Regions from separate parts of the Streptomyces sp. NPDC102360 genome, predicted to be linked through region 1. Evidence: riboswitches for the same ligand, from Rfam matches in the RefSeq annotation. Region 1 holds a riboswitch; each other region holds the start of a gene.
The links. Region 1 has a riboswitch for thiamine pyrophosphate ahead of thiC (phosphomethylpyrimidine synthase ThiC). Riboswitches for the same ligand answer to the same signal wherever they lie in the genome.

Region 1 (7,544 bases):
CCAAACGGGCCTTCGACGTGCCAGCATCGAATCAGAAGCTCGATGCAGCAGCGTCGAATCAGAAGCTCGATGCAGCAGCGTCGAATCAGAAGCATCGAAGAGACAACGAAGGAGCGATGGCAGTGCGAGAGATATTCGCGGACATGCCGTGGTGGGTGAAGTGGGTCGCGGTGCCGGTCATCGCCATCGTCGTGTTCGGCGGTCTGATCGCGAGCGTCGTCGGCTTTGTGATCGGCCTGCTGTTCAAGGTGCTCGTGTTCGCCGCTCTGGTGGGTGGACTCATCTACGTAGTGCGGAAGTTCATGGTCGGTTCGTCGTCGCGGAGCCGCGACTGGTGAGGCCGCGCCGAGGCCGTACGCACTTGTGTGCGGATCCCGATCGTTGCGTCGCGCGACCTTTCGCACGACCGGGGGAAGTTTGCTTGCGCGGCGGGCGCCAATCGGTGGCCAAGGGTTAGAGTCCGGAATTCGATGGCTTTAGCCCCTGCGAGCCTCGAACACGCGGGGGTTCCCCACGCGCATCGGGAGTGAACCTTGGCCACGGTCGATACCGCACCCGCCGCCCCGCAGACACTCATCGGCTCCGTACAGCGGGCCATGCGACTGCTCGAGGCGGTCGCTTCCCATGACGACGGGGCGCCGGCCAAGCAGCTCGCGCGGGAAGCCGGCCTCGCCCTTCCCACCGCGTACCACCTGCTGCGCACGCTGGCTCATGAGGGATATCTCCGCCGGGAGAACGGCGTCTTCGTTTTCGGTGATGCCGCCGAGCGTTTGAGCAGCAGCGGAGCACAGCAGAATCGTCGCAGCATGATCACCGACGCGCTGCGGCACTGGCGCGACACCATCGGCGTCCCGGTCTATTTCGCGGTCTACCGGGACGGCGAGATCGAGCTCGTCGCCGTCGCCGACACTCCGGCCAATCCGGCCGTCGAGGAGTGGGCCGACTTCCGGGAGACCGGCCATGCCCACGCCATCGGCCAGTGTCTGCTCTCCCAGCTCGACGAGAGGGCCCGCAAGGACCATCTCGACCGCTACCCCGCGCAGTCCATCACCCCGTATTCGGTCCGTGACGACCGTGCGCTGCTACGGAAGTTGAGCCGAGTGGGCCGCATGGAACCGATCATCGAGCGTCAGGAGTACGCGCTGGGTACGGCCTGCGCCGCGTTTCCGCTGACGATCGGGTCGGCCGCGGCAACTTTGGCCATTTCTCTCCCTTCCCATCAGGCGGAGAAACTGCTGCCCACAGCACGGCAGTTGCAGCACGAGATCGGCAAGCTTGTAGGAACACTCGCCTTCTCTATCAGCATTTGAAAACTCACTCCTTGTGATCCTGTGTGTACGTTGAGCAAGATGCCAGCAGTGTCAGGGAGGTAGTTTCCTGGCCAATCGACGGCAAGTTGACGGGGTAGGCGATGCGCGAGTCGGTACAAGCAGTCCAAGCAGAGGTCATGATGAGCTTCCTCGTCTCCGAGGAGCTCTCGTTCCGCATTCCGGTGGAGCTCCGGTACGAGTCCACCGATCCCTACGCCGTGCGGCTGACCTTCCATCTCCCCGGAGACGCGCCCGTGACCTGGGCGTTCGGCCGGGAGCTCCTCGTCGACGGGGTCAACGGGGCGAGTGGCGAAGGGGACGTACAGGTCACACCGGTGGAGCGGGTGGGTGGCGCCGTCGGCGAGATGCCGGGAGAGGTGCACATCAGGCTCCAGGTCGGTGCGGATCAGGCCCTGTTCAGGGCCGGGGTCGCACCGCTCATCGCGTTCCTCGACCGGACGGACAAGCTCGTCCCGCTGGGCCAGGAGGAGACGGGCGTGGACTTCGAGTCCGACCTCGACGAGGCCCTCGACCGGATTCTCGCCGAGGAGCAGAGCGCGGGCTGACTCCCCATCGGCTCGCACAGATGTATCCGGGCCATATGCATAGGGGCCAGACGTAACGCTTCAGCAGCACGGTGCACCCGAGCAGTTCCGCGCCTTTCAGCGTTTACGCCGCCGGCCTCGGCCTGCGCGCCCAGGAGCGGGAGCGTCCATCGCGGGCTCCCGCGTCTCCGGGCGGTCGGCGGAGACCACGAGCGCGGCCAGCGCGGTGGTCACCGGCACCGAGGCGACGAGGCCGATCGAGCCGACCAGCGTACGCACGATCTCCTCGGCCACCAGCTCACTGTTGGCCACGTCGGCGACGCTGCTCTGCGCGATCGAGAAGAGCAGCAGCAGCGGCAGCGCGGCACCCGCGTAAGCCAGGACGAGTGTGTTGACGACGGATGCGATGTGGTCGCGCCCGATGCGGATCGCCGCCCGGTACAGGGCGCGCCGGCCCAGCGTCGGGTTCGCCTCGTGCAGCTCCCACACGGCAGAGGTCTGCGTGACCGTCACGTCGTCGAGCACACCGAGCGAGCCGATGATGACGCCGGCGAGCAGCAGACCGCTCATGTCGATGTCCGGGTACAGGCCGTGGATCAGCCCCGTGTTGTCGTCGGTGTTGCCCGTCAGGGCCGCCCAGCCGATGAACAGCGAGCCCAACAGGCCGATCAGCAGCAGGGAGACGAGGGTGCCGAGCACGGCGACGGAGGTTCTGGCCGTCAGGCCGTGACACATGTAGAGCGCGATCAGCATGATCGCGCTGGCTCCGACCACCGCGACGACCAAGGGGTTCGACCCCTGCAGAATCGCGGGCAGGATGAAGAACGTCAGCACCATAAAGCTGATCGCGAGCGCGACGAGAGCCATGACGCCGCGCATCCGGCCCACCACGACCACGGCCAGGGCGAAGATTCCGGCCAGCAGCACCATCGGAACCTTGCGGTTCACATCGGTGACCGAGTACTGCAGCTCCTTCGGTGCGTCGGGCGCGTAGGCGGCGATCACCTTCTGGCCCTCGTGCAACTGCCGCGGTGAATCCGGCTGGACGACCTCGGTGAACGTACGGCCCTCGTCCTTGCCGCTGTCGATCCGGATCGTCGCGTTCTCACAGGTGCCACCGGTCTTCTGCTCGCCCGTGGTGCCCTGTTGCGCCGTGGGGTCCCCGGTGGGGCTCTGCCCCTGGGCGTGCACGGACGAGCAGTCGACCTTCTCGACCCGGGTGACCGTGGCCTGCTGCGTCTGCCGGTCGAAGCCGACACCGCTGCGCTCGTGCGGCGGGGCGCCGCCCGGCCAGAGCACCGCGAGGCCCACGACGACCGCGAGCGAGAACGGGATCAGGACGGCCGCGATCACTTTGCGCAGGTGCCGCGAGACAGGCGCCGCTGGGCCATGGCTGTGGGAGTGCCCATGCGGCGGGTGGGACGGCGGAGCTGAGGGCTGCTGGCTGGTGGTCACCGCCCGATCATCGCAAGAACGGAGGGGGCCCTCTGGTCAACGCGGCGTACGTCACGTTAGCGTGGAGGCGCTTTTGCCATCGCGGGAGCTCGGAGCACCGGGCTGAGAGGGCGCTGACCTTCGTCCCAGCGCGTTTCACGTGAAACAGCGTGGAGTTGCGTGACCAGGGGGCGGATATCGCTGCGTCGACCGCTGAACCTGTTACCGGGTAATGCCGGCGTAGGGAGTAGGTCTCATGACCACAACGGACGCGCACACGCCTGCCTCCAGCTCGACCGCGGAGGCCGGCCAGTCCATCGGCTGGCACAAGGGGTACATCAGGGGCTCGCGCCCCGACCTCCAGGTGCCGGTCCGTCAAGTGCACCTCACCAATGGGCAGTCGGTGACGCTGTACGACACCTCAGGTCCGTACACCGACCCGACTGTCGACACCGATGTCCGCCGCGGTCTCGCGCCGCTGCGGGAGAACTGGATCATCGCCCGCGGCGACACCGAGGAGTACGCGGGTCGCCCCGCCCGTCCCGAGGACGACGGCATCAAGCACACGTCGCCGCGCGGCGGCCTGCGCAACCTCGATGCGGTCTTCCCCGGCCGCCCGCGCCAGCCGCGCCGCGGCCGGGACGGCCGGGCCGTGACCCAACTCGCGTACGCGCGCCGGGGGGAGATCACCCCGGAGATGGAGTACGTGGCCATCCGGGAGAACGTCGCGCCGGAGGTCGTGCGCGAGGAGATCGCGGCGGGCCGGGCCGTGCTGCCCGCGAACGTCAACCACCCGGAGATCGAGCCGATGATCATCGGCAAGCGTTTCCTGGTGAAGGTCAACGCCAATATTGGCAACTCGGCCGTGACGAGCTCCATCGAGGAGGAGGTGGACAAGATGACCTGGGCGACCAAGTGGGGCGCCGACACGGTCATGGACCTCTCCACCGGCCGCAACATCCACACCACGCGCGAGTGGTTGCTGCGCAACTCCCCCGTCCCGATCGGCACCGTGCCGCTCTACCAGGCACTCGAAAAGGTCGACGGCAAGGCCGAGGAATTGTCCTGGGAGGTCTACAAGGACACCATCATCGAGCAGGCCGAGCAGGGCGTGGACTACATGACGGTCCACGCGGGCGTCCGTCTCCCGTTCGTCCCGATGACCGCCGACCGCAAGACCGGCATCGTCTCCCGCGGCGGCTCGATCATGGCCGCGTGGTGCCTCGCGCACCACAAGGAGAGCTTCCTCTACGAGCACTTCGAGGAGCTCTGCGAGATCCTCGCGGCGTACGACGTCACATACTCGCTCGGTGACGGCCTGCGTCCCGGCTCCATCGCGGACGCCAATGACGAGGCGCAGTTCGCGGAGCTGCGGACGCTCGGCGAGCTGAACTCCATCGCCAAGCGTCACAACGTGCAGACGATGATCGAGGGCCCGGGGCACGTCCCGATGCACAAGATCAAGGAGAACATCGACCTCCAGCAGGAGATCTGCGAGGAGGCGCCGTTCTACACGCTCGGCCCGCTGACCACCGACATCGCCCCGGCGTACGACCACATCACGTCCGGGATCGGCGCCGCGATGATCGCCTGGTGGGGCACGGCGATGCTCTGCTATGTCACGCCGAAGGAGCACCTGGGCCTGCCCAACCGCGACGACGTGAAGACCGGTGTCATCACGTACAAGATCGCGGCGCATGCGGCGGACCTCGCCAAGGGCCACCCGGACGCGCAGGCCTGGGACGACGCGCTCTCCGACGCGCGCTTCGAGTTTCGCTGGGAGGACCAGTTCAATCTGGCGCTCGACCCGGACACGGCGCGGGAGTTCCACGACGAGACGCTGCCGGCGGAGCCCGCGAAGACGGCGCACTTCTGCTCGATGTGCGGGCCGAAGTTCTGCTCGATGAAGATCTCGCAGGACATCCGGCGCGAACACGGCACCACGTCCTCGGAGATCGAGGAGGGCATGGAGCAGAAGTCGAAGGAGTTCGCGCAGGCCGGCAATCGCGTGTATCTGCCGATCGCCGACTGACGGCATGACGGTGGGGCCCCTCTTGCGCGTGGGGGCCCCAACGTCGGCCCGGTGGCCGCCGGAGGGTCAGTCCGGCTGGTGGTCCGGGCCGCCGAAGTCCGGGCTGGAGAAGTCCGGGCTGGAATAGCCGGCGCGCTGGCCCGTGGCCGTGCCGCCGCCGTCGGGGCTGCTGAACCCCGGCCTGTTGTAGCCGAGTTGCGGCATGCGCCCGCCGGAGCCACCGCGGCCCCCGAGGTGCGAGCCGCCGCCCGCCGAGGGATCCGCCAGGGCGTCCCGCAGGAACGGCAGGATGCCCCGGTCCAGGAGCGCGACGCGCCAGGCTTCCCTGGCCTGCTTCACTTCCTCGCTCGCCTCGCCGTGCGCGCTCGCCTGGAGCGACGTCGACCCATTGCGCAACGCCGCGATCAGCAGGCAGACGGCCGCGACGAGAATGCTCGCCGCGGTGATCGCGCCGAAGACCCAGCCGAAGGTGCGCAGGGTCCTGGCGAACCCCGGCACCGGGTTGAGCATGCTCAGGACGTAGCCGACGATCAGGAAGATCAGGGCTGCGGTCCCGGCCAGGACCGGGACGAGCACGACGGCGACCGCGGCGACGCCCGGCCCCGTGCTCTCCCCGCTGGAGTTGCCTCCTTCGCGTAGCGGACGCAGGAGCCGCGGCGTGGAGCGCAGTTCCTCGCGGACCTTGACGTAGCGCTGGTACTCGTCGGCGGCCGCCGTGTTGATCAGCGCGGCGGCGCCGAGCGCCATGGTGCGCAGCTGTTCGGGGTTGAGCCGCTGGCCCACGGCGGCGAGTTCAGGCCGATTCGGTGCGGTACGCAGCGCGTCATCGAGGAGCCGCTCGAACTCGGGACGGTCCTCGTTCAGCAAATGCGGAGCGCTGTTCATGTGCATCCCCCGATGCTCCGTAGGGCTTGGTGGCCCGCATGGGTGCGAGCCGTCGGGCAGAAACGGAGGGGAGCCTGCTACGGATAAGCCGATGGTAGAGCTGTCACGGCACGCGGTGACAGGGGGTTTCCGGAAATTGGCCAGACGGCCGGTCGGATCCTCCGCTTTCGCGTCTGCCCCGCGAAGTCTCAGATATCCATGGGCAGTTGCTGGACGAGGAGTTTTCCAGCCATGGTCACGCCGCCGTCCATGGCGATGGCCAGGCCGTTCGCGTACACATGCGGTCCCTCGACGGGGGGCCTGCTGTCCTCGCTGTCCCCGTCCTCCCCACCGACCTCGCCGAGCAGGTACGGGATCGGGCTGTGGCCGTGCACGATGCGCGAGCCGCCGTAGGCGTCGAGGAGCTGCCGCGCGGCGCTGGGCCCCGACTCCTCGTCCTTGAACGCGAACCGCTTGGTGAATTTGCGGAACAGGTCCCAGCACTCGTCCGCGTCATTGCGCGTGAGGGTCTCACGCACCGTGTCGTTGACGGCCTCGATGGAATCGCCGTAGTCGAGATACGCGGTGGTGTCCGAGTGCGTGAGCAGGTGGTCGTCCTCGATCTCGATCGCGTCGAGCCGGGACATCCACTGCAGGTGCACGTCCTGAAGGCGGTCCATGTCGGCCTTCTGCCCGCCGTTGAGCAACCAGGCCGCCTGGAACGTGGCTGTGCCCGCACCGGAGTTCACGGGCGTGTCGCCGAACCGCTTCGCGCCGAGCAGCAGCAGCTCGTGGTTGCCCATGAGCGCCTTGCAGTAGCCGCCGGCGGCCGCCGCCTCGGCGGACAGGCGCATGACGAGGTCGATGACGCCGATCCCGTCGGGCCCGCGGTCGGTGAAGTCGCCGAGGAACCACAGACGCGCGGTGCCCGCCGCCCAGTTGCCCTCCGCGTCGATCAGGCCCTGCTCGCGGAGCGCGGCGAGCAGCTCGTCGAGGTAGCCGTGCACATCGCCGACGACGTACAGCGGGCCGAGGCCCTCGTCCCCCGTGGGGGCGGGCTGCGCCGCCTCGATCTGGACGGTGTCGCCCTGGTCGATGACCGGCAGGTCGCGCTCGGTCGGCGTGTAATCGGCGGGATAGGCCTCGGGATTCTCGGCGCCTGGCGTGGCGACGTCGGGGTCCGTCGGCTGCACGTTCGCCGGTACGTCATGGACGTACGCGGGAACACGGAAGTCGCGCAGCGTCTCCGTGTCCGCTGCGGATCCCAGACCGGCCCCCTGAGTCATCGACCCCTCCACCACCATTGCGCCGCCTGTGCACCGTATCGGACTGCCTGGTCGCAGTGGCCCGCGGTGTCGT
Region 2 (7,544 bases), on a different contig from region 1:
TACACCGCCGGGGTCTCGCCGACGATGTTCGCCGCCACCGTGCGCGGCCCCTGCAGCGCGTTGTCCCAGTGGTGGACCATGAGGCGCTCTCCGTAGCGCCCCGAGGGGAACGAGGAGCAGTCCCCCACCGCGTAGACGTCGGGCACGGATGTGCGCAGTCCGTCGTCCGCGAGGACCTCACGGTGGGCGCCCAGCTCGATGCCGGAGCCGGCCAGCCAGCGGGTGGCGGGGCGGGCGCCGATGCCGACGACGACGGCTCCCGCGGGCAGCCGCGTGCCGTCGTCGAGGACCACGGCGTCCGGCTCGATGCGCTCCACGCGCGCGTTGGTGCGCAGTCGGGCTCCCGCGTCGGCGTACCAGGTCGCCATGGGCGCGGCGATCTCGGCGGGCAGCGCCCCGGCCAGCGGCCGCTCGGCGGCCTCCACCACCGTGACCCGGCAGCCGGCCTCACGGGCCGCGGTGGCGAACTCGGCACCGATCCAGCCGGCGCCCACGACCACCACGTCGTGCTGCTCGGCGAGGACGGGCCGCAACCGCTCGGCGTCGTCGAGCGTGCGCAGCAGGTGCACTCCGGGGGCGGACCGCGCGCCCGGCAGCTGGACGGGTTCGGCGCCGGTCGCGACGACCAGCACGTCGTACGGGACCGGCCCTTCGGCCGTGTCGAGCTCGTGGTCGCCGGGCCGCAGCCCGGTCACCTCGCGGCCCAGCTCAAGGGTGACGCCAAGCGCCTCGAAGTCCACGTCGAAGGCCGAGCCCTCGGCCTTGCCGAGCAGCACCGCCTTGGACAGCGGAGGCCGGTCGTACGGCTGGTGGGGTTCGGCGCCGAGGAGCGTGACCGCGCCGGTGAAGCCCTGTTCGCGCAGCGCGACCGCGGTCTGCACACCGGCCATGCCCGCGCCCACGATGACGACGTTCCGCTGCCCCGAAGGCGCTCCGCTCCCGCTCAGCTGCTCACTCACGGAAGCAACCTTAGGCACCTGGTCTTTCGTCGGTCAGCGATGCGGACCACTCCGACACCGTGACGTCCTCCACACACGCCGGCGGTTTAGCCCGCGAGCTCCTCGACCACGCTGGTGCCGCTGCCGTCCTGCGACTCCCACTCCCAGGTCTCGTCGAGGCGCACCCGGCCGTCGGGGAGCTCGGAAACGGTCGAGACGCAGTGTCCGGAGGAGGTGGTCCCGTCGGTCTTCAGCTGGACGTAGCGGAAGTCGATCTCGTCACCGGAGCGCGTGCCCACAAGGTGCCCCTGCACGACATCGCCGCCTACGTAGTCGGCCGAAATGCGGCCGTCGCTCTCCCGGTACGTGAAGCGGGTGCGCGTGCCCACCTGACCAGCAGCCTGGTCGGCAACGGGGGACATCACGAGACCGTCGAGAGATCGGGGCACTGGTTCGAGGCTCCCTTACTGGGGGTCGCGGTGAACGGCTAGGGTGGCCAACGTAGAGCACTCGCGGGAGCCCGTACGCAGCGGGCTGAGAGGGAGGCTGGAGCGGCCTTCGACCGTACGAACCTGATCCGGGTCATACCGGCGAAGGGAGGGGCTTGACGCCCATGTCGTCGACGCCATCCGTTCATTCGCAATCCGTTCGCTCGCACACCTGCGACGTCCTCGTCGTCGGTGGCGGCATCATCGGTCTGGTCACCGCTTGGCGGGCCGCGCAGCGCGGCCTGACCGTCGCGGTCGCGGACCCCGAACCCGGCGGCGGGGCCGCCCAGGTGGCGGCCGGAATGCTGGCCGCCGTCACCGAACTCCACCACGGCGAGCAGACGTTGCTCGGCCTGAACCTGGAGTCCGCGCGCCGCTACCCGGACTTCGCGACCGAGCTGTCCGAGGCCACCGGGCAGGACCTCGGCTACCGCGCGTGCGGCACGCTCGCGGTCGCGCTCGACTCCGACGACCGCGCCCACTTGCGTGAACTGCACGCGCTGCAAACGAAGTCCGGGCTCGACGCGGAGTGGCTGTCGGGCCGCGAATGCCGCCGCCTCGAACCGATGCTCGCCCCGGGCGTACGCGGCGGACTGCGCGTCGACGGGGACCACCAGATCGACCCGAGGAGGCTCGCGAGCGCCCTCGTGACGGCCTGCGAGCGCTCCGGCGTGACCTTCCACAGGTTGTGGGCCGAAAGGCTCTGTGTCGTCCGCGACCGGGCGAGCGGCGCGGTCCTCGCCGACGGCACCGAACTCGCCGCCGGCCAGGTGGTGCTGGCGGCGGGCAGCCGCGGCGGACAGCTCGCGGGTGTGCCCGACGCGGTGCTGCCGCCCGTGCGCCCCGTCAAGGGCCAGGTGCTGCGCCTGACGGTACCGAAGCGGTACGCGCCCTTCCTCAGCCGCACGGTCCGGGCGGTCGTCCGCGGCGGCAGCCTCTACCTGGTGCCGCGCGTCAACGGCGAGCTGGTCGTGGGCGCCACCAGCGAGGAACTCGGCTGGGACACCACGGTCACCGCGGGAGGCGTCTACGAACTCCTGCGCGACGCCCACGAACTCGTCCCCGGCATCACCGAACTCCCGCTCACCGAGACCCGCGCGGGCTTGCGCCCCGGTTCCCCCGACAACGCCCCGCTCCTCGGCCCGACCGCCCTGCCCGGCCTCCTCCTGGCGACCGGCCACTACCGCAACGGCGTGCTCCTGACGCCGATCACCGGCGACGCCATGGCGCACGCCCTGACCACTGGTGAACTCCCGGAAGAGGCCCGCCCGTTCACGCCGAAACGCTTCGGCACAGCCCTCGTGGAGCAGCCCGTATGAACGTCCACGTCAACGGCGAGCCGCGCACGGTGACCGCGGGCATCACGCTCGACCTCCTCGTCACCACGCTCACCACCGCGCCCAAGGGCGTCGCCGCCGCCCTCAACGAAACCGTCGTCCCGCGCACCCAATGGCCCGCCACGGCGCTCTCCGAAGGAGATCGCGTCGAGGTCCTCACGGCCGTACAAGGAGGCTGAACCGTCCATGGCCGACGACACTTTCGTCCTCGGGGGCGACCCGTACTCCTCGCGTCTGATCATGGGCACGGGCGGGGCGCCCAGTCTCGACGTCCTGGAGCGCTCTCTTGTGGCCTCCGGGACCGAACTCACCACCGTGGCGATGCGCCGCGTGGACGCGAGCGTGCACGGCTCGGTGCTCTCCGTCCTGGAGAAGCTGAACATCCGGGTGCTGCCGAACACGGCCGGCTGCTTCACCGCGGGAGAGGCGATCCTGACGGCCCGCCTCGCGCGCGAGGCACTCGGCACGGACCTGGTGAAGCTCGAGGTCATCGCCGACGAGCGCACCCTGCTGCCCGACCCGATCGAGCTGCTCGACGCGGCCGAGGCCCTGGTGGACGACGGCTTCACCGTCCTTCCCTACACGAACGACGACCCGGTCCTGGCCCGCAAACTGGAGGACGTCGGCTGTGCGGCGATCATGCCGCTCGGCTCCCCCATCGGTTCGGGGCTCGGCATCCGCAACCCGCACAACTTCCAGCTGATCACCGAGCACGCGCGCGTGCCGGTGATTTTGGACGCGGGTGCGGGCACGGCGTCCGATGTGACGCTCGCCATGGAGCTGGGCTGTGCGGGTGTGATGCTCGCCTCTGCGGTGACCCGCGCGCAGGAGCCGGTTCTCATGGCCGAGGGCATGCGGCACGCGGTGGAGGCGGGGCGCTTCGCGTACCGGGCCGGGCGCATCCCGAAGCGTCACTTCGCGGAGGCCTCCTCGCCTACGGAGGGGCGGGCGCGGCTCGATCCGGAGCGGCCGGCGTTCGTGTGACCCGAGCCGGGGTTGCGGTCGCGGGGCTCTGCCCCGGACCCCGCGGCCTCTCGTCCAAGAGCGGGGCTTGAAAAGGACCCCGCGGCCTCTCGTCCAAGAGCGGGGCTTGAAGGTGGTCACAGGTCTGCTGCAGTACGGCCCCGGCCTCGCGGCAGGAGAGCTGGGTGTCGGTGGCTCCTCGTACACTCGCCTGCGTGGACACGACCCTTCAGGACCCGTTGCTCGGGCACGTGCTCGACGGCCGGTACCGCGTCGACGCACGCATCGCGGTCGGCGGGATGGCCACGGTCTACCGGGCCGTGGACACCCGCCTCGACCGCGTGCTCGCGCTCAAGGTGATGCACCCCTCGCTGGCCGCCGACGTCTCGTTCGTGGACCGTTTCATCCGCGAGGCCAAGTCGGTGGCCCGCCTCTCGCACCCCAACGTCGTGGGGGTGTACGACCAGGGCACCGACGGCGCGTACGTGTATCTGGCGATGGAGTACGTGGCCGGCTGCACCCTGCGCGACGTGCTGCGTGACCGGGGAGCGCTGCGGCCCCGCGCCGCCCTCGACATCCTGGAGCCGGTCCTCGCCGCGCTGGGAGCGGCCCACCGCGCGGGCTTCGTGCACCGCGACATGAAGCCGGAGAACGTCCTTATAGGGGACGACGGCCGGGTCAAGGTGGCGGACTTCGGCCTGGTCCGCGCGGTGGACACGGTCACGAACACGACGGGGGCGGTCCTCGGCACGGTCTCGTACCTGGCGCCCGAGCAGATCGAGAACGGCACGGCGACGCCGAGCGTGGACGTCTACGCGTGCGGTGTCGTGTTCTACGAAATGCTCACAGGCGGCAAGCCGCACGCGGGCGAGTCCCCCGCCCAGATCCTCTACAAGCACCTCCACGAGGACGTGCCCCCGCCCTCGGCGGCGGTCCCCGGCCTCCCCTTCGAGCTCGACGAGCTGGTCGCGTCGGCGACGGCGCGCACCCCCGAGGTGCGCCCGCACGACGCCGTGGCGCTCCTCGCGCAGGCCAGGGGCGCCCGGTCGGCGCTCACCGACGCCCAGTTGGACGCGGTGCCGCCACAGGCCCGCGATACGGAGTATGTGGGGGCCGACGACCGTACGAGCGTGATCCCGCGCGCGGTGGGCACGCCCGTACAGCTGCCGCTGCCCACGGACGCCGCGGACCAGGCGCAGCTCAACCGGACGAGCCGCCTGGAGATGCCACCGCCTCCGCCCCTGGCCCCCGGACCGGCTCACGGCAGCGGTCGTGGTCGTGGTCGCGGCCCGCAGCGCCGCACCATCGCGATCCTCGCGGCGATCCTGCTGGTCCTCGGCGTCGGTACCGGCGTCTGGTACATCAACTCCGGCCAGTTCACGCAGGTCCCGTCCGTCCTGAACCAGACGCAGGGGCAGGCCGAGAAGCGGCTCGCCGACGCGGGCCTGGAGCGGGGCACGGTCGGCCGCGAGTACAGCGACACGTACAAGCGCGGCACCGTCATGGACAGCGATCCGGGCTCCCGCGACCGCATCCGCGGCGGCGGCACGGTGGACCTGACGGTGTCCAGGGGGTCGAAGACCGTGAAGGTCCCCGACCTCAGCGGCACGCCGCTGGACACCGCGAAGAGCGACCTCAAGAAGCGTGACCTCGAACCGGGCATGACCACCAAGGAGTTCAGCGACCAGATCGCCAAGGGCTCGGTGATCCGCACGGATCCCGGCGCGGGCGACACCCGCAGGGCCGGTTCCGCCGTCGCCCTGGTCGTCTCCAAGGGCGCCCCCGTCGACGTCCCCGATGTCACGGGCGAGTCCGAGCAGGACGCCATCGCCGACCTCGAGGACGAGGGCCTGAAGGCCGAGATCTCCACGAAGCGGGTCAACTCCGAGGAAGACAAGGGCGACATCGCACAGCAGTCCCCCGCCGAGGGCAAGCAGCTCGCCAAGGGCGACACGGTGACCCTGACGATCTCCAAGGGCCCCGTGATGGTCGAGGTCCCCGACGTCACGGGTCAGAAGGTCGACGAGGCGACGTCGCGGCTCAAGGCGGCGGGCTTCGAGGTGGAGGAGAACCGCGGCCTGCTCGGCCTGTTCGGCGACACGGTCAAGAGCCAGTCGGTGGAGGGCGGCGACGAGGCTCCGAAGGGGTCGACCGTCACGATCACCATCCGGTAGCAGGCGGGACCTGTGCACCGGCACCGGGGTTGCGCTCTCGGGGCTCCGCCCCGGACCCCGCTGCTCAATCGCCGCAGGGGCTTGAATTGCCCGGAGCCACCCGGAAGCCGGAGAAGCTTGATTTGCCGGAGCCGCCCGGAAGCCGCAGGGGCTTGAAAGACCCAGTACGCGTGCGTGACACCCTTGGCCGCGTGAACAGCAGCATCCGTAATCCCATCGGCGGCCACGTCCCCGTGGCCGGCGGCCTCGCGAGCGTAGGGCTCTCCTACGCCCGTGACCTCAAGGCCGAAACCGTCCAGGTCTTCGTGGCCAACCCCCGCGGCTGGGCCACTCCACTGGGGAACCCCCGGCAGGACGAGGACTTCCGCGCGCAGTGCGCCGCCGAGAACATCCCGGCGTACGTCCACGCCCCGTACCTGATCAACTTCGGCTCGCACACCGAGGCGACCGTCGACAAGTCCGTGGACTCCCTGCGCCACTCGCTGCGCCGGGCCCGCGCGATCGGCGCCCTCGGCGTCGTCGTGCACACCGGCTCCGCGACCGGTGGCCGGGAACGTGAGGTGGCCCTCGCGCAGGTCCGCGAGCGCATGCTGCCGCTGCTCGACGAGCTGACCCACGACGACGACCCGTTCCTGCTCCTGGAGTCGACCGCGGGCCAGGGCGCCTCACTGTGCTCCCGCACCTGGGACTTCGGCCCGTACTTCGACGTCCTGGACCGCCACCCCAAGCTTGGCGTCTGCCTCGACACCTGCCACATCTTCGCGGCGGGCCACGACCTCACGGGCCCGGCCGGCATGAAGCAGACCCTCGACCTCCTCGTGGACACGGTCGGCGAGGGCCGCCTCAAGCTGATCCACGCCAACGACTCCAAGGACGTCGTCGGCGCCCACAAGGACCGGCACGAGAACATCGGCTCCGGTCACATCGGCGAGGACCCGTTCCGCGAGCTGCTGGCCCACCCCGCGACCGAGAACGTTCCCCTGGTCATCGAGACACCCGGCGGTAAAGAGGGCCACGCGGCCGACGTGGCGCGCCTCAAGGAGCTACGAGCCTGAGGAATACCCCTGGGGGGTATATGGTTCCCTTGGTGACGGCATCCGCAGCGAGCACTGGGGGAACCATGCAGCACGAGACCCACGCCGGGCACGAGCACCATGACGCACCCGGCACCACCAAGGTCACCTGGTCCATGGCCGCGCAGGCCACCCTGCACTGCCTCACCGGCTGTGCCATCGGCGAGGTCCTCGGCATGGTGATCGGCACCGCGCTCGGCTGGGGCAACGTACCGACGATGATCCTGGCGATCGTGCTCGCCTTCGTCTTCGGCTACTCGCTCACCCTGCGCGGCGTCCTGCGCGCGGGCGTCGATTTCAAGACGGCGTTCCGGGTCGCGCTCGCCGCGGACACCCTGTCCATCGCGGTCATGGAGCTGATCGACAACGGCGTCATCGCCCTCTGGCCGAGCGCCATGGACGCCGGCCTCTCGGACGCCCTGTTCTGGGGTGCGCTCGCCGTGTCACTGGCGCTCGCCTTCGTCGTCACGACCCCGGTCAACCGCTGGATGATCGGCCGCGGCAAGGGCCACGCGGTGGTGCACCAGTACCACCACTGAGGACCGCAGAAGGCCCCGGAACCCCTAGAACT
Region 3 (7,544 bases), on a different contig from region 1:
AGTGCAACCGGTGCCGTGGGTGTGCGCGTTGTTGTGGCGCAGTGAGCGCAGCCAGTGCTCGCTCGCGCCGTCGGTGAGCAGGTCGACGGCCTCGCCGGGCAGGTGCCCGCCCTTGATGAGCACCCAGCGGGGCCCGTAGGCGAGCAGCCGCTCGGCGGCGTGCCGCATGTCGGCCTCGGCCGTGTCCGCCTTCACCGTCACGCCGGTGAGTTCGGCGACTTCGTCGAGGTTAGGTGTCACCACCGTCGCCACCGGCAGCAACCGGTCCCGTACGGCATCGATCGCGTCGTCGGCGAGCAGCCGGTCGCCGTGCTTGGAGACGCTGACGGGGTCGACGACGACGGGGGCGTGCGCCTCGGCGAGCAGCTCGGCGACCGTGACGACCATGTCGGGTTCGGCGAGCATGCCGGTCTTGAGCGCCTGCACACCGATGTCGTCGACGACGCTGCGGTACTGGGCGCGCACGGCCTCCGGCGGGAGGCTCCAAGCACCTTGTACGCCAAGGGAGTTCTGGGCCGTCACGGCGGTGAGCACGCTCATGCCGTGTGCGCCGAGCGCGAGCATGGTCTTGAGGTCGGCCTGGATCCCGGCGCCTCCGCCGGAGTCGGAACCGGCGATGGTCAGCACGCGGGGCGGCGCGACCGCGAGTGGTGTCTCGGTCATGCGGAGACATCCTTTCGGATACGGGGACGGGTGCGGGGGTGCGGGCCGCCGGCCCACGCGTCGGCGTAGGACCGGGCGGCGGCGCGGGGGTCTTCGGCGGCGCAGATGCCGGACACGATCGCGGCCCCTGCGGCGCCCGCGGCCCGCAGGTGCGGCAGGTCGTCAGGGGTGACACCACCGATGGCCACGGCGGGCAGCCCGCTGAGCCGGACCAGCGCGGCGAAACCGTCGCGGCCGAGCGGTTCGGGGGCGTCGGCCTTGGTGCGGGTGGCGTGCAGGGCGCCGATGCCGACGTGGTCGACACGTGCGGTGGACGTCGCCGCGTCGTGCAGCTCGGACACGGTGGCGGCGCTCAGTCCCAACACGGCCTCCTTGCCGATGAGTTGGCGTACGGAGGCCGCGGGCAGATCCGACTGGCCCACGTGGACGCCGGTGACGCGTGCGCCGCTCGCGCGCGCGGCCAGGAACACATCGACCCGGTCGTTGACGATCAGCGCGACATGCTCGGGGAGCACCTCGGCGACGTCAAGGACGGTGCGCAGGAACTCCCGGCCGCCCGCGTGCTTCTCCCGGATCTGCACGGCGGTGACTCCCCCGGCCACGGCCTGCGCGACGGTCTCGGCCACGGTCCGGCCGCGGGCCGCACACTGGTCCGGGTCGGTGACCAGGTAGACCGACAAATCGACGCCGGCACTTATCGGTTGAGGACGTGCCGTCATGACACGTCCGCCCGCTTCGCGAGATCTTCCGGGGTGAGCGCGGCGAGCGCGTCCAGGAATCCGACGGCGAAGCTGCCGGGACCGGCCGCCGTCCGCGCCGCGGACTCGGCGGCGACGGTGTACGCGGTGGCGGCGGCCACCGTCGTCGCGAACCGGTCCTCGTCCACCGCGGCGAACGCGGCCAGCACCGCGCCCAGCGCGCAGCCGCCGCCGGTCACGCGGGTCAGCAGGGCGTCCCCGTTGGCGATCCGGGCGCTGCGCGTGCCGTCGGTGACGTAGTCGACGGGCCCGGACACGGCGACCACGCTGCCCGCCGTGCGCGCGAGCTCCGCTGCCGCGCCCTCGGCGTCGTCGACACCGTGGGAGGCGTCCACGCCGCGGCCGCCGCCACCCGCGCCCGCGAGCGCGATGATCTCGGAGGCGTTGCCCCTGATCACGGTCGGCCGCAGCGCGAGCAGGTCGGCGGCGAGCGCGGTGCGCACCGGCAGCGCGCCGATGGCCACCGGGTCGAGGACCCAGGGCGTGCCCGCGTCGGCCGCGGCCCGCGCCGCCTCGGGCATCGCGGCGCGCTGCTCGGCGCGCGGGGTGCCGAGGTTGACCAGCACGCCCGAGGCGACGCGGGCGAAGGGCCCGGCCTCGTCCGGGATGTCGACCATGGCGGGCGCGGCACCCACGGCGAGCAGGACGTTGGCGGTGAACCCGGTGACCACCGCGTTGGTCAGGCACTGCACCAGGGGTGATGTGTGCTGTACGCGCCCGAGTGCCTGCGCCGCGAAGGCGACGAGGTCGTCGGGGCGGCCGGGGGACGTCTGGGGCATGGGGTGACTCCAAGTACGGGAGGTGCCGTGGTTCGCGTGCCGTGGTTCGCGTGCCGTGGTTCGTACGTTCGTCAAGGGGCAGGTCAGCCGCGTCGCCGCAGCCGCAGCGGCGCGTACACGGCGCCGGCCACGAGGAACGCCACGTAGTACGACACGTCCGCGCCGTGCAGCGCGTCCGCCACCGGGCCCACGTACAGGCTGGTGTCCATGAACGGGACCGCCGCGGCGAAGGCCGCCGCGAAGGCCAGCACGGCGGGCCAGGCGGGCTGTCGCCGCTCGCGCTCGGCGGCGAGGTCGAGCGGTGCGCCGGCGCGTGCCCTGGCCCGCGCGCGCCAGTCGACGAGGACGATCGCCACGAAGCCGGGGATCCAGTACCCGACGAACAGCAGCACATTCTGGAACCGGGCGGTGGTGTCTGCCGCGTGCATCCACAGCACGAGAGGGAAGCCGAGCGCGGCGGCGAGGGCGGCGGCCACCGGGCGCGGGATGCGCACGCCGATGGTCTGCAGGGCGAGCGAGCCGCTGTAGTCGTTCATCGCGTTGCTGCACAGCGCGGCCAGTGCCACGGCGAGAAGCCCGAACGCGCCGACCGCTCCGCCGCCGAGGATCTTGTCGACCCCGGCCGCCGTCTGGTCGGTGAGCACGGAGGCGCCCCACAGGCCGAGTGCCTGGACGGCCACGAACGACACCAGCAGGCCGAGCAGCGTGTACCAGAACATGCGGGTGCGGGAGGTGGCGGCGGGCAGATAGCGGCTGAAGTCGCTGGCGTACGGGGCCCAGGACAGGCTGAGGCTCAGCGCGATGGTGCTGGTCAGGATGAAGGCTCCGGCGCGGTCGGCTCCGTGCACGGAGCCGTGGGCGGCCGGGTGCACACCGTCCAGCAGCCTCCAGGCGATCAGTGCGAACGCGGCACCGAGCACGAAGGTCATGACGATCTGCAGCCGGTGGATGGCCTCGTAGCCGAAGACACCGAGCAGCCCCTGGGCGAGCAGCATGACGAGCACGCCGGCCCAGAACGGCCAGCCGAACAGCCGGGCCAGCGCGTCACCGCCGAACAGGCCGATCAGCGCGTCCCACGCGATGGACGACAACCACTGCAACACGCCCGGCAGCACGACGCCCCGCCCGAACGCGAGCCCGGCCAGCGGCAGTTGCCCCGCCCCGGTCCGGCTCCCCCACGTCCCGAGGTACGCGGTCGGTACCGCTCCGACCAGGGTGCCGAGCACGACGGCGGCAAGCGCCGTGGCGAAGTCGAGTCCGAGGGCGATGCCGACGGTGCCGGTGAAGACGCCGGTCATGGTCAGGTTCGGCGCGAACCACACGGTGAACAGGCGCCCGGCCCCGCCGTAGCGGTTGCTCTCGGGCACCGGCTCGATGCCGTGCCCCTCGATGCCGAGGTCGCCGGGTGCCGCGGGCATCCGCCCGTCGAAGGCGCCGCTCTCGCGGTCGGCAGGCAGGCCACTGGAAACATGCGCGACAGGCATGAGACATCCCTCCGCCAGTGCGAACTGGTTCAGGTTCGACGGGTGTGTTCTCAGCCCTCTGGTGGGGGCACCCCGTGTCCGGTTACGGCTGCCAGCCTAACGCGGTGGCCTTTCGCCTACCCCGTGGGGTGCGGAGTCGGCAATGTCGATCTCGGCGGCGGCTGGCCGACTTCTATCGGTTTGGCGCCGCCGTGACGTGTGCGCACCGCGTGAGCCGGGGCCTACGCCCGTCCGGCGACAACGAGAAATCGGGCCGAGATCCATCGGTTCCTCCGCAAACACCGCGGGAGCTTGATCATCGCATCGAGCGAATGTCGCCGACTTCCCGTGGTCCGGCAGGCGAGGCGGACCGTACGGTGCTGCTGGATCTGGACGCATTCCCGACGAATTGATCAACTCTCTTTCTTCTGTCCCGTTATTGCTGGCATGCGCGCTTTCGCCCGACCAAGGAGAGCTCACCCGATGACCGTTGACTCGACCACCCCGGACACCGCGGCGGCCCCGCCACGGCAGACCAGCCTCGGCACGGCGGCCGCCCGCAATCTCGCCACCACCACCAAGTCCGCCCCGCAGATGCAGGAGATCACCTCGCGGTGGCTGCTGCGGATGCTGCCCTGGGTGGAGACCAAGGGTGGCGTCTACCGGGTGAACCGCCGCCTGACCTACACGGTCGGCGACGGGACCATCGAGTTCATCCAGGACGGCGGCGACGTCCGCGTGATCCCCCGCGAACTCGGTGAACTGGCGCTGCTGCGCGGCTTCGACGACGTCGAGGTGCTCACCGCCATCGCCGACCGGTGCGAGCAGCGCGACTTCCGGGCCGGCGAGACACTGGTCGAGCGCGGGGCACCGGCGGACAAGCTCCACCTGATCGCCCACGGCCGCATCAACCAGTTCTCCGAGGGAGAGTACGGCGACGAGGTCGCGCTCGACGTGCTGGCCGACGGCGACCGCTTCGGTGACAACGCGCTGCTCAACGAGGACGCCCGCTGGGATCAGACCGTGGTCGCCGAGACCTCCGGCACCCTGCTCACCCTCTCGCGCGCCGACTTCGCGGCCGTGCTGTCCGCGGCGCCACCCCTGCAGGCACACGTCGACGCGTTCAAGTCGCTCGCGGGCCGGGGCCAGAACCACCGCGGCGAGGCCGAGATCCCGATGTCGGCGGGGCACGTGGGCGAGCACGAACTGCCCGGCGCGTTCGTCGACTACGAAGCGAGGCCGCGCGAGTACGAGCTCTCGGCCGCCCAGACGATCCTGCGGGTCCACACCAGGGTCGCCGACCTCTACAACGAACCGATGAACCAGACCAAGGAGCAACTGAGGCTCACCGTCGAGGCGTTGCGCGAACGCCAGGAGCACGAGCTGGTCAACAACCGGGAGTTCGGCCTGCTCCACAACGCCGACTTCAAGCAGCGCCTCCAGCCGCACTCGGGACCGCCCACGCCGGACGACCTGGACGAGCTGCTCTGCCGCCGCCGCGGCTCGAAGTTCTTCCTGGCGCACCCCCGCACGATCGCGGCGATGGGGCGCGAGTTCAACGCGCGCGGTCTGTACCCCGACCACGTCGACCTCGGCGGTCAGCAGGTCCCGGCCTGGCGCGGGGTGCCGATCCTGCCGTGCAACAAGATCCCCGTCACCAAGGAACGCACCAGCTCGATCCTCTGCATGCGTACCGGCGAGGACAACCAGGGTGTCATCGGCCTGCACCAGACCGGTCTGCCGGACGAGTACGAGCCGGGGCTGTCGGTCCGGTTCATGGGCGTCGACGAGCAGGCCATCACCAAGTACCTCGTCAGCACCTACTACTCCGCCGCGATCCTCGTGCCGGACGCGGTCGGTGTGCTGGAGAACGTGCAGATCGGCCGCTGGCCCAGCAGGTAACGGAGCAGGACCACGGCCACCCATCCCACCAAGGAGCCCTCAAGGAGTCATGGATGCCCCCGCCTGAGCCGACACCTCCGCAGTCGGGCCTGCCGGAAGCGGTCTCCCGCTTCGGGGCGCAGGTCCTGGCCGACGCCGCGGCCCGCGCCCGCGACATCGGAGCCGTCACGGGCGGCGCACCGCGCGCGGTCGCCTCGCCGGTCGCCGAGGCTCCGGCAGTCGAGGCACCGGTGGCCGATGCGCCGGCGGTCGACGCGCCGGCGGTCGACGTCCCGGCTGAGCGCCCGGACTTGGAGCGGCTGCTGCGCGGGCCCAGCGGTCTCGGCACGGCGGGGCTGCGGCTGACCCCGCGCGAGGAACCGGCATCGTCGAACCAGGAACCGGCATCGTCGGATCCGGCGCCGGACTCGGCTCCGGCTCCGGCTCCGGATCCGACGCCAAGTGCCCCTAAGGGGCGGCCCGTTCCCGGCCTGTACCACCACCCGGCGCCCGACCCCGATCCCGTACGGGTCGCGGAGGTCAGCCGCCGGATCAAGGACTGGGCGCTGGACGAGGTCGACCTGTACCCCGACGACTGGGAGGAGGAGTTCGACGGATTCTCCGTGGGCAGCTACATGGTCGGCTGCCACCCCGACGCACCCACCGTCGACCACGTCATGATCGCCACCCGCCTGATGGTGGCGGAGAACGCGCTGGACGACTGCTACTGCGAGGACCACGGCGGCTCACCCGTCGGCCTCGGCTCACGGCTGCTGCTCGCGCACACCACCCTCGACCCGCTGTACACCACGCGGGAGTACCAGCCGCAGTGGGCGGAATCCCTGTACGCGGACGCGCCCCGGCGCGCCTACCGCTCCGCCATGGAGTACTTCGTCCAGGCGAGCAGCGCATCCCAGGCCGACCGCTACCGGCACGACATGGCCCGCCTTCACATGGGCTACCTCGCCGAAGCCGCCTGGTCCGAGCACGACCACGTACCGGAGGTGTGGGAGTACCTGGCGATGCGCCAGTTCAACAACTTCCGCCCCTGCCCGACCATCACCGACACCGTCGGCGGCTACGAACTGCCGGCGGACCTGCACGCCCTGCCGGACCTGCAGAAGGTCATCGCGCTCGCGGGCAACGCGACGACCATCGTCAACGACCTGTACTCGTACACGAAGGAACTCGACGCTCCCGGGCGGCACTTGAACCTGCCGGTCGTGATCGCGGAACGCGAGGACCTGTCCGACAAGGATGCCTACCTCAAGTCGGTCGAGGTCCACAACGAACTCATGCACACCTTCGAGACAGAGGCCGCGGCCCTGGCCGCCGCCTGCCCGCTCCCGAACGTCCAGCGTTTCCTGCGGGGCGTCGCGGCGTGGGTCGACGGCAACCACCAATGGCACCAGAACAACACCTACCGCTACAGCCTGCCCGACTTCTGGTAAGAGATAGGACTCATCAGTGACCAGCACCGAACTCACCGCCACGGCCCAGAGCACCTCCCCGTACATCCCTTCGCCGGCCACCCCCTACCAGGGGGACATCGCCCGCTACTGGGACGGCGAGGCCCGGCCGGTCAATCTGCGGCTCGGCGATGTCGACGGTCTGTACCACCACCACTACGGCATCGGCGCGGTCGACCACTCCGCGCTCGGTGACGGAGCGGGTGACGCGAACGAGCAGAAGCTGATCGCCGAGCTGCACCGGCTGGAGTCGGCGCAGGCCTCGTATCTGCTGGGGAACCTCGGCGACATCGGTCGGGACGACACCCTGGTGGACGCCGGCTGCGGCCGCGGCGGCTCGATGGTGATGGCCCACCAGCGTTTCGGGAGCAAGGTCGAGGGGGTCACGCTCTCGGCCAAGCAGGCCGACTTCGCCAACGGGCGGGCCGAGGAACTCGGCATCCAGGACCACGTCAGGGCGCGTGTCTGCAACATGCTGGACACCCCGTTCGAGACCGGGCAGATCTCGGGGTCGTGGAACAACGAGTCGAC
Region 4 (7,544 bases), on a different contig from region 1:
CTCCGGCCGGAGTCGACCGAGCGGCCGCCGCGGCCCGCGGAGCCCGCCCGGTCCGCGGAGCCTTCGGGGTTCTCGCAGTCTTCGGGGTCCTCGCAGCCCGAACCGCCCAAGAAGAAGAGTGCGGGCCGGGACCTCGGGGCGGCCATAGGCGTCGGTGTCGGGCTCGGCGCGGTGGTCATCGGTTCGCTGTTCATCGTCAAGGCCGTGTTCGTCGGCGTGATAGCGGTCGCCGTCGTCGTCGGCCTGTGGGAGCTGACCTCGCGGCTCGAGGAGCGCAAGGGCATCAGGGCGCCGCTCGTGCCGCTCGCCGTCGGCGGTGCGGCCATGGTGGTGGCCGGGTACGTACGGGGCGCCGAGGGTGCCTGGGTGGCGATGGCGCTGACCGCGCTCGCGGTTCTCGTGTGGCGGATGACGGAGCCGCCCGAGGGGTACCTGAAGGACGTCACGGCGGGGGTCTTCGCGGCCTTCTACGTGCCGTTCCTCGCGACCTTCGTGGCGATGATGCTCACCGCGGACGACGGGGCGTGGCGCGTGCTCACGTTCCTGATCCTGACGGTCGTCAGCGACACGGGGGCGTACGCGGTCGGCTGGCGCTTCGGCAAGCACAAGCTCGCGCCGCGCATCAGCCCCGGCAAGACCCGCGAGGGCCTGCTGGGTGCCGTCTCGTTCGCCATGGTGGCGGGCGTGCTGTGCATGCAGTTCCTGGTGGACGACGGCACGTGGTGGCAGGGCCTCGTCATGGGTGCCCTCGTCGCGGCCAGCGCGACCCTCGGTGACCTCGGCGAGTCCATGATCAAGCGGGACCTCGGGATCAAGGACATGGGGACGCTGCTGCCGGGCCACGGCGGAATCATGGACCGGCTCGACTCCCTGCTGCCGACGGCCCCGGTCGTATGGCTGCTCCTGGTGCTGTTCGTCGGTTCCTGAAGCACGCCCGGGTTCCTGAAGGCGCCCAGGCCCCTCAAGAACACCCGCGCGAGAGCCCCTGTCCGTAACCGGACGGGGGCTCTCCGTATATGTCCTGCGCGGACTTGTGAAGACCTGTTCACGAAGGTGGGCGGGTTCATTGAGGGGGGCTTGCGGGCGTTCTTTACGCTGAAGTAACAACGTGCCTCATGAACATCTTCGGTCGCAGCTTCACATCCCGGCGCGCAGAGGGATCCGCCGCTCCGGGGGCCGCTGCTCAGGGGGCCGCCGGCACCGCAGTACTGCCCGACCCGGCCGGCCACGACCCCTCCATGGCGGCGCTCTCCGGCGCCTGGATGGTCGACCCGGCACACAGCAGGATCGGGTTCTCCGTCCGGCACGCCATGGTGACGACGGTGCGCGGCGCCTTCACGGAGTACCAGAGCCGCCTCTACTTCGACGGCGAGGACCCCTCGCGCTCCTCCGCCGAGCTCGTCCTCGCCACGGCGAGCGTCGACACCGGTGTCGAGCAGAGGGACGCCCACGTGATGGGCCGTGACTTCCTGAACGCCTCCCAGTACCCGCGGATGACCTTCAAGAGCACCGCGGTGGAACTGGCTGGCGACGATGTCTACCGGATGCACGGCGATCTCACCATCAAGGACGTCGCTCGCCCCGTCGTCCTCGAACTCACCTACATCGGCTTCGTCACGGACGCCTTCGGCGACGAACGCGTCGGCTTCGACGGCACCACCACCATCAACCGCACCGACTGGGGCCTCATGTACAACGCCCGCCTCGCCCAGGGCGGCAACATGGTCAGCGAAAAGGTCCGCCTCCAGTTCGACATCGCGGCCATCCGTACCCCGTCGGGCCGCTGATCCCACGGGCGCACAGGTCACCCTCGTAGATCTGCGACGCTGGAGGCGCTATGCCTAAGCTCGGAGAACTATCGGTGACCCGGCATCAAAAAGGCCCCCGACCTGCGCGTTCGGCGCGGATCAGGGGCCTGTTTTGGCTTACGGGGCCGTGTCTGGGCCGTCAGGCTCGGGAGGCGGCGGCAGGAATGGGCGTACACGCGCAGGGTGAGGGCCGGGCCAGCGTGACCGAGGTACTGGCTCACGGCTCTCCCCGGCGTCGAGGAGGACGGACGCGTAGAAGTGCCTGAGCGCGTGCATGCCGTGCTCGTGCGCCGACTGGCACCTCTGGCCTGGTCCGGGCGTCCCGGATGAGCTTCACCTGTCGGACCACGCGCAGGGTGCCGGCCTCGAATCGATTGCGTTCTCGGGGAGACCCACGATCTCTCCCTGACGGAGGCCGCACGGCACTCCGTGTCGGTAGCTGGAGTGGTGGCGCGCTCCGCTTGAGCGTCAGGGGCCACGTCCGCACCACTACGTGTGGGGCGACGGCGGACGGGATGGGAGTTGGGTGGTGAGTTGCGTGGGGCTGTACGTGCAGGTCAGCGCGCGCGAGGGATGACCACGACCTGAACATCGTCTTCGTAGATCACGCGCCCTGGGTCGGTCGACTTCACCATGCGACAGTCCACGTCGTGCTCAGCCAGGATCTCTAGGTAACCCGCCACACGCTCGATGAGATGGGCCGCCGAAGGCTTGAACCAGGCCGTGGCCCCGGCATTGACAGCTGGGTCGTACACGCTCGGGTCAACGGTGGACGGGTCCGTATACGCAGCGTCGTACCAAGCATTGTTCTCGCTCCGGAACCGTTCTTGGTCAGTCGTCAGCTGCCCGTCGCGGCCAAGGTTGTTGACCAGCCCGAACACGCCCTTGAACTGGCCTCGCTCGTCAGGCAAGGTCGACTGAAACCGCACATACTCGTTAGCCATCACGCGATGTTGCCACGCACTTCCCGACGTTGGGATCTCTTTCCGGGCCGTGCCACATCCGTGCCTGGTCACCCGGGCAACCACGGGGGACGGCAGGCATGAAGTCGGCTGAGTCGAGGGGGTGTCAGAGCGCTCCCTCGCAGTTCAGACGCTCGACCTCCCCCAGATCACCCGAGCTTCCCAAGAAACAACGGACCCCCCGTCCTCCGATGAGGAGGCGGGGGTCTGACCGAAACCGTCGGGGCTACAGGGAGGCGTAGCGGTCGACGCTGAGGACCTTCACGGTCATGGTGCCCGACGGGGCGTCGTCGGTGAAGCCGTCAGCGTTGGTGGAGACCTTCTGGTCGGGGGCGACGGAGGTCTCAAGCGCGTAGCCGGTCTCGATGCGGTTGCCGTCGGCGTCGAGGAACTCGACCTCGATGTCGTAGTCGGAGGTCTTGGAAGTGTGGTTGGTGATCGTCACGGGGGCCTTGAGGGAGCCGTAGCCGTCGGAGGTGGGCTCGCCGATCTTGATGTCGTCCTTCGGCGCGTTGTTCTTGTTGGTCGACGTCGTCCGCGGGCTGTCGTCGCTCTTCTTACCGGCCGAGGAAGTCGAGCTGGACGAGCTGTCCTTCTTGCCTCCGGCTTCGGCCTCGGCGTCGCCTCCGCCGCCGACCACGGCGGACATGATGCCGACGGCCGCCAGTGTTCCGACTCCACCGAAAACAATCTTCTTACCCATGCCCATCGGGGGCGCTCCTTCGTGAATGAGCCAGCAGGGGTGCCACCCTCCGGAGGTGCGCATCAGCCCTGCTGGCACGTTCCATGCTCCGGATCGGGTGGCCGGCTCAGAGGCTGCAAAAGTCCCTCATCGGGGAGCACAAAGTCCCGTCTCTGTGGATCAATCACGTGATGCCCAGACACGCTCTGGTCGCGACCCAAAAACATGCCTCTGGCAGTGGAGCTCCGGCAGTGGGGCCGGGGCCGGCATTGTCGGGAGCGGGCCCGTGGATGGCTGCGGGATGGGAGCTCGGTTGGGCTGTGGGCTGGGGAAACGGGTCGGGCGCCGGGCCGCCTGTGGGCCGTCCGAAGGGGCTCAAGGGCGACGGACAGTGACCGACGATGACAGGGGGCAGGAGCTTCAGGCTCAGGTCACCCTCGTAGATCTGCGACACTGGAACCGCTATGCCTAAGCCCGGAGAACTGACGTTCGTCGCCCCCCGCGGGGCCAAGAAGCCGCCGCGGCACCTTGCTGATCTTTCGCCTGCTGAGCGGAAGGAAGCCGTTGCCGCGATCGGTGAGAAGCCGTTTCGCGCCAAGCAGCTCTCGCAGCACTACTTCGCGCGGTACGCGCACGATCCCGCGGAGTGGACCGACATCCCCGCGGGGTCGCGCGAGAAGCTGCGGGAGGCGTTGCTGCCGGAGCTGATGACCGTCGTGCGGCATCTGTCGACCGACCAGGACACCACGCGCAAGACGCTGTGGAAGCTGTTCGACGGGACGCTCGTGGAGAGCGTTCTCATGCGGTACCCGGATCGCGTGACGATGTGCATCTCGTCGCAGGCGGGCTGTGGCATGAACTGTCCGTTCTGTGCCACCGGGCAGGCCGGGCTCGACCGGAATCTGTCGACCGGTGAGATCGTGCATCAGATTGTCGATGGGATGCGGGCGCTGAGGGACGGGGAGATCCCCGGGGGCCCCGCGCGGCTCAGCAACATCGTGTTCATGGGCATGGGCGAGCCGCTCGCCAACTACAAGCGGGTCATCCAGGCCATTCGCGCGCTCACCGACCCGGAGCCGGACGGGGTCGGGCTCAGCCAGCGCGGCATCACCGTGTCGACGGTGGGACTCGTGCCCGCCATCAACCGGTTCACCGACGAGGGCCTCAAGTGCCGGCTCGCGATCTCGCTGCACGCCCCCGACGACGAGCTGCGCGACACCCTCGTCCCCGTCAATACGCGGTGGAACGTGCGCGAGGTGCTCGACGCCGGGTTCGAGTACTCCGCGAAGTCCGGGCGTCGGCTGTCCATCGAGTACGCGCTCATCCGGGACATCAACGACCAGGCGTGGCGTGGTGACCGGCTCGGGCGGATGCTCAAGGGGAAGCCTGTCCATGTCAATCTGATCCCCTTGAACCCGACCCCGGGGTCGAAGTGGACCGCTTCGCGGCCCGAGGACGAGAAGGCCTTCGTCAACGCCATCGCTGCCCACGGCGTCCCCGTGACCATCCGGGACACCCGTGGCCAGGAGATCGACGGAGCCTGTGGACAGCTGGCGGCCACCGAGAGGTAGCCTGGCCATCATCAGTAAGTAAGTACGACAACTGAATCTGCATTCCGACAGGGGAGCGCCACAGCGCTGAGAGTGCGGCATCGGCCGCAGACCCTCTGGACCTTGCCCGGGTCATTCCGGGTAGGAAGTTCGGACACCACTCAAGCTGTTGCGCCCTGCCCGGAGCCCCGGCCGTTCTCGCCGAAGAACTGCCAGAGGACTCCGGGCAGGGCCGCGTCTTCTCCTGGTCACTCCCAGGAGGAATACAAGTGAGCAAGAAGGCGTACGTCGCCGTGGTCGTGGGGCTCGGGCTCGTCACGTTGTCCGCGTGCGGGTCATCGGGCGGTGGCTCCGGTGCCGCGGGCGGGGACTCCAAGACCGTGACCCTTGTGAGTCACGATTCGTGGGCTGTCTCGAAGGGTGTGCTGAAGGACTTCGAGAAGAAGTCTGGCTACAAGGTCAAGGTCCTGAAGGACGGGGACGCCGGCGAGGCCGTCAACAAGGCGATCCTGTCCAAGGGCAATCCGCAGGGCGACGTCTTCTTCGGCGTCGACAACACCCTGCTCTCGCGCGCGCTCGACAACGGGATCTTCTCCTCGTACAAGGCCAAGGGGCTTGATGAGGTGAAGAGCGAGTATCGGCTCGACAAGGGGAAGGAGCGCGTTACTCCCGTCGATACCGGGTCGCTCTGCGTCAATTACGACAAGGCGTATTTCAAGAAGCACGACCTCGCGCCGCCGGCCTCCTTCGCCGACCTCGCCAAGCCCGCGTACAAGAATCTGTTGGTCACTGAGAACGCGTCCACCTCGTCGCCCGGTCTCGGCTTCCTGCTCGGGTCCGCCGCGAAGTACGGCGACGACGGCTGGCAGCCGTACTGGAAGAAGCTGAAGGCCAACGGGCTGAAGGTCGTGGATGGGTGGGATCAGGCGTACAACGAGGAGTTCAGCGGGAGCGCCGGTGGGAAGAAGGCCGGCGGCGACCGGCCGCTCGTCGTGTCGTACGCGTCCTCGCCGCCCGCCGAGGCCGTGTTCGCCGATCCGCAGCCGAAGACCTCGCCGGTGGGCGTCGCGAAGGGGACCTGTTTCCAGCAGGTCGAGTTCGCGGGGCTGCTCGACGGGGCGAAGAACGATGAGGGCGGCAAGGCGCTGCTCGACTTCCTGGTCTCCAAGAAGTTCCAGGAGGACATGCCGCTCAACATGTTCGTCGACCCCGTGACCAAGAACGCGAGCGCGCCTGCCGATTACACCAAGTACGCGGTGAAGATCGACGATCCCGAGACCATGAGCCCGCGCAAGATCGCGGACAACCGGGACGACTGGGTGAAGTCGTGGACGTCGCTCGTACTGAAGTAGTCGTCAAGAAGCGCAGGGGGAACGCGGCGCGGCTTGGGCTCATGGCCCTGCCCGTCGTGTTCTTCGGGCTGTTCTTCGCCTACCCGGTCGTCGCGATCGTCGAGCGCGGGCTGCATGTCGACGGAGGCTGGCAGCTCGGGCGGATCCTGGACGTGCTCGGGCAGTCCGACATCCGGCACGTGCTGTGGTTCACGGTGTGGCAGGCGGTGGCGTCGACCGTGCTTACGCTGCTGATCGCGCTGCCGGGGGCGTATGTCTTCGCGCGGTTCGAGTTCCCCGGGAAGCAGGTGCTGCGGGCCGTCGTCACCGTGCCGTTCGTGCTGCCAACCGTCGTCGTGGGCACCGCGTTCCTCGCGCTCGTCGGCAACGGCGGGCTGCTCGACGAGCTGTGGGGCGTGCGGCTCGACACGACGGTGTGGGCGATTCTGCTGGCGCATGTGTTCTTCAATTACGCGGTCGTGGTGCGGACCGTGGGTGGGTTGTGGGCGCAGCTCGATCCTCGGCAGGAGGAGGCCGCGCGGATGCTCGGCGCCTCGCGGTTCGCGGCCTGGCGGAAGGTGACGCTGCCGGCGCTGGGTCCCGCGGTCGCCGCTGCCTCGTTGATGGTCTTTCTGTTCACGTTCACGTCGTTCGGTGTCGTGCAGATCCTCGGCGGGCCCGGGTTCTCGACTCTGGAAGTGGAGATCTATCGGCAGACCGCGCAGATCTTTGATCTGTCCACTGCTGCCGTGCTGACCATCGTGCAGTTCGTCGCCGTGGGACTGATTCTTGGCATTCATGCGTGGACCGTGCGGCGGCGGGAGAGCGCGCTGCGGCTCGTCGACGCCGCGCACACGTCGCGCAGGCCGCGCGGGACCGGGCAGTGGGCGCTCCTCACCGGCGTGCTGGCGTCCGTCGCCCTGCTGATCGTGCTGCCGCTCGGGGTGCTCGTCGAGCGCTCGCTCGATGCTCCGGGCGGGTACGGGTTCGGGTATTTTCGGGCGCTCACGGACGCCGACGGCGGGACCTTCCTCGTGCCGCCGATCGACGCGATCTGGAATTCGCTGGAGTACGCGCTCGCCGCCACGGCCATCGCCGTGGTGATCGGTGGGCTCGCCGCCGCTGCCCTCACCCGTCGTGCAGGGCGGCTCGTGCGCGGGTTCGACGCGTTGCTGATGCTGCCGCTGGGGGTGTCGGCGGTGACCGTCGGG

Region 2: another riboswitch for thiamine pyrophosphate. It lies ahead of thiO (glycine oxidase ThiO); the one in region 1 lies ahead of thiC (phosphomethylpyrimidine synthase ThiC).
Region 3: another riboswitch for thiamine pyrophosphate. It lies ahead of ACIRHA_RS05640 (purine-cytosine permease family protein); the one in region 1 lies ahead of thiC (phosphomethylpyrimidine synthase ThiC).
Region 4: another riboswitch for thiamine pyrophosphate. It lies ahead of ACIRHA_RS28790 (thiamine ABC transporter substrate binding subunit); the one in region 1 lies ahead of thiC (phosphomethylpyrimidine synthase ThiC).

The regions. Positions count from the first base shown of each region.
Region 1 is NZ_JBIWLG010000004.1:364,226-371,769, forward strand. Features, by position in the region: gene ACIRHA_RS19955 (DUF5326 family protein) at 123-338, shown strand; gene ACIRHA_RS19960 (IclR family transcriptional regulator) at 534-1,310, shown strand; gene ACIRHA_RS19965 (SsgA family sporulation/cell division regulator) at 1,412-1,876, shown strand; gene ACIRHA_RS19970 (YibE/F family protein) at 1,973-3,310, opposite strand; TPP riboswitch at 3,382-3,553, shown strand; gene thiC (phosphomethylpyrimidine synthase ThiC) at 3,546-5,321, shown strand; gene ACIRHA_RS19980 (hypothetical protein) at 5,388-6,212, opposite strand; gene ACIRHA_RS19985 (metallophosphoesterase) at 6,395-7,471, opposite strand.
Region 2 is NZ_JBIWLG010000006.1:409,191-416,734, forward strand. Features, by position in the region: gene ACIRHA_RS25245 (NAD(P)/FAD-dependent oxidoreductase) at 1-959, opposite strand, end outside; gene ACIRHA_RS25250 (hypothetical protein) at 1,046-1,387, opposite strand; TPP riboswitch at 1,441-1,554, shown strand; gene thiO (glycine oxidase ThiO) at 1,552-2,745, shown strand; gene thiS (sulfur carrier protein ThiS) at 2,742-2,942, shown strand; gene ACIRHA_RS25265 (thiazole synthase) at 2,950-3,747, shown strand; gene pknB (Stk1 family PASTA domain-containing Ser/Thr kinase) at 3,942-5,900, shown strand; gene ACIRHA_RS25275 (deoxyribonuclease IV) at 6,092-6,955, shown strand; gene ACIRHA_RS25280 (DUF4396 domain-containing protein) at 7,021-7,512, shown strand; gene ACIRHA_RS25285 (sulfite oxidase-like oxidoreductase) at 7,537-7,544, opposite strand, start outside.
Region 3 is NZ_JBIWLG010000001.1:1,237,266-1,244,809, reverse strand. Features, by position in the region: gene thiD (bifunctional hydroxymethylpyrimidine kinase/phosphomethylpyrimidine kinase) at 1-663, opposite strand, end outside; gene thiE (thiamine phosphate synthase) at 660-1,382, opposite strand; gene thiM (hydroxyethylthiazole kinase) at 1,379-2,200, opposite strand; gene ACIRHA_RS05640 (purine-cytosine permease family protein) at 2,284-3,684, opposite strand; TPP riboswitch at 3,674-3,769, opposite strand; gene ACIRHA_RS05635 (family 2B encapsulin nanocompartment shell protein) at 4,147-5,565, shown strand; gene ACIRHA_RS05630 (family 2 encapsulin nanocompartment cargo protein terpene cyclase) at 5,619-6,995, shown strand; gene ACIRHA_RS05625 (geranyl diphosphate 2-C-methyltransferase) at 7,012-7,544, shown strand, end outside.
Region 4 is NZ_JBIWLG010000008.1:246,323-253,866, forward strand. Features, by position in the region: gene ACIRHA_RS28765 (phosphatidate cytidylyltransferase) at 1-927, shown strand, start outside; gene ACIRHA_RS28770 (YceI family protein) at 1,116-1,787, shown strand; gene ACIRHA_RS28775 (hypothetical protein) at 2,366-2,752, opposite strand; gene ACIRHA_RS28780 (FxLYD domain-containing protein) at 2,997-3,473, opposite strand; gene rlmN (23S rRNA (adenine(2503)-C(2))-methyltransferase RlmN) at 3,917-5,023, shown strand; TPP riboswitch at 5,063-5,168, shown strand; gene ACIRHA_RS28790 (thiamine ABC transporter substrate binding subunit) at 5,272-6,354, shown strand; gene ACIRHA_RS28795 (ABC transporter permease) at 6,330-7,544, shown strand, end outside.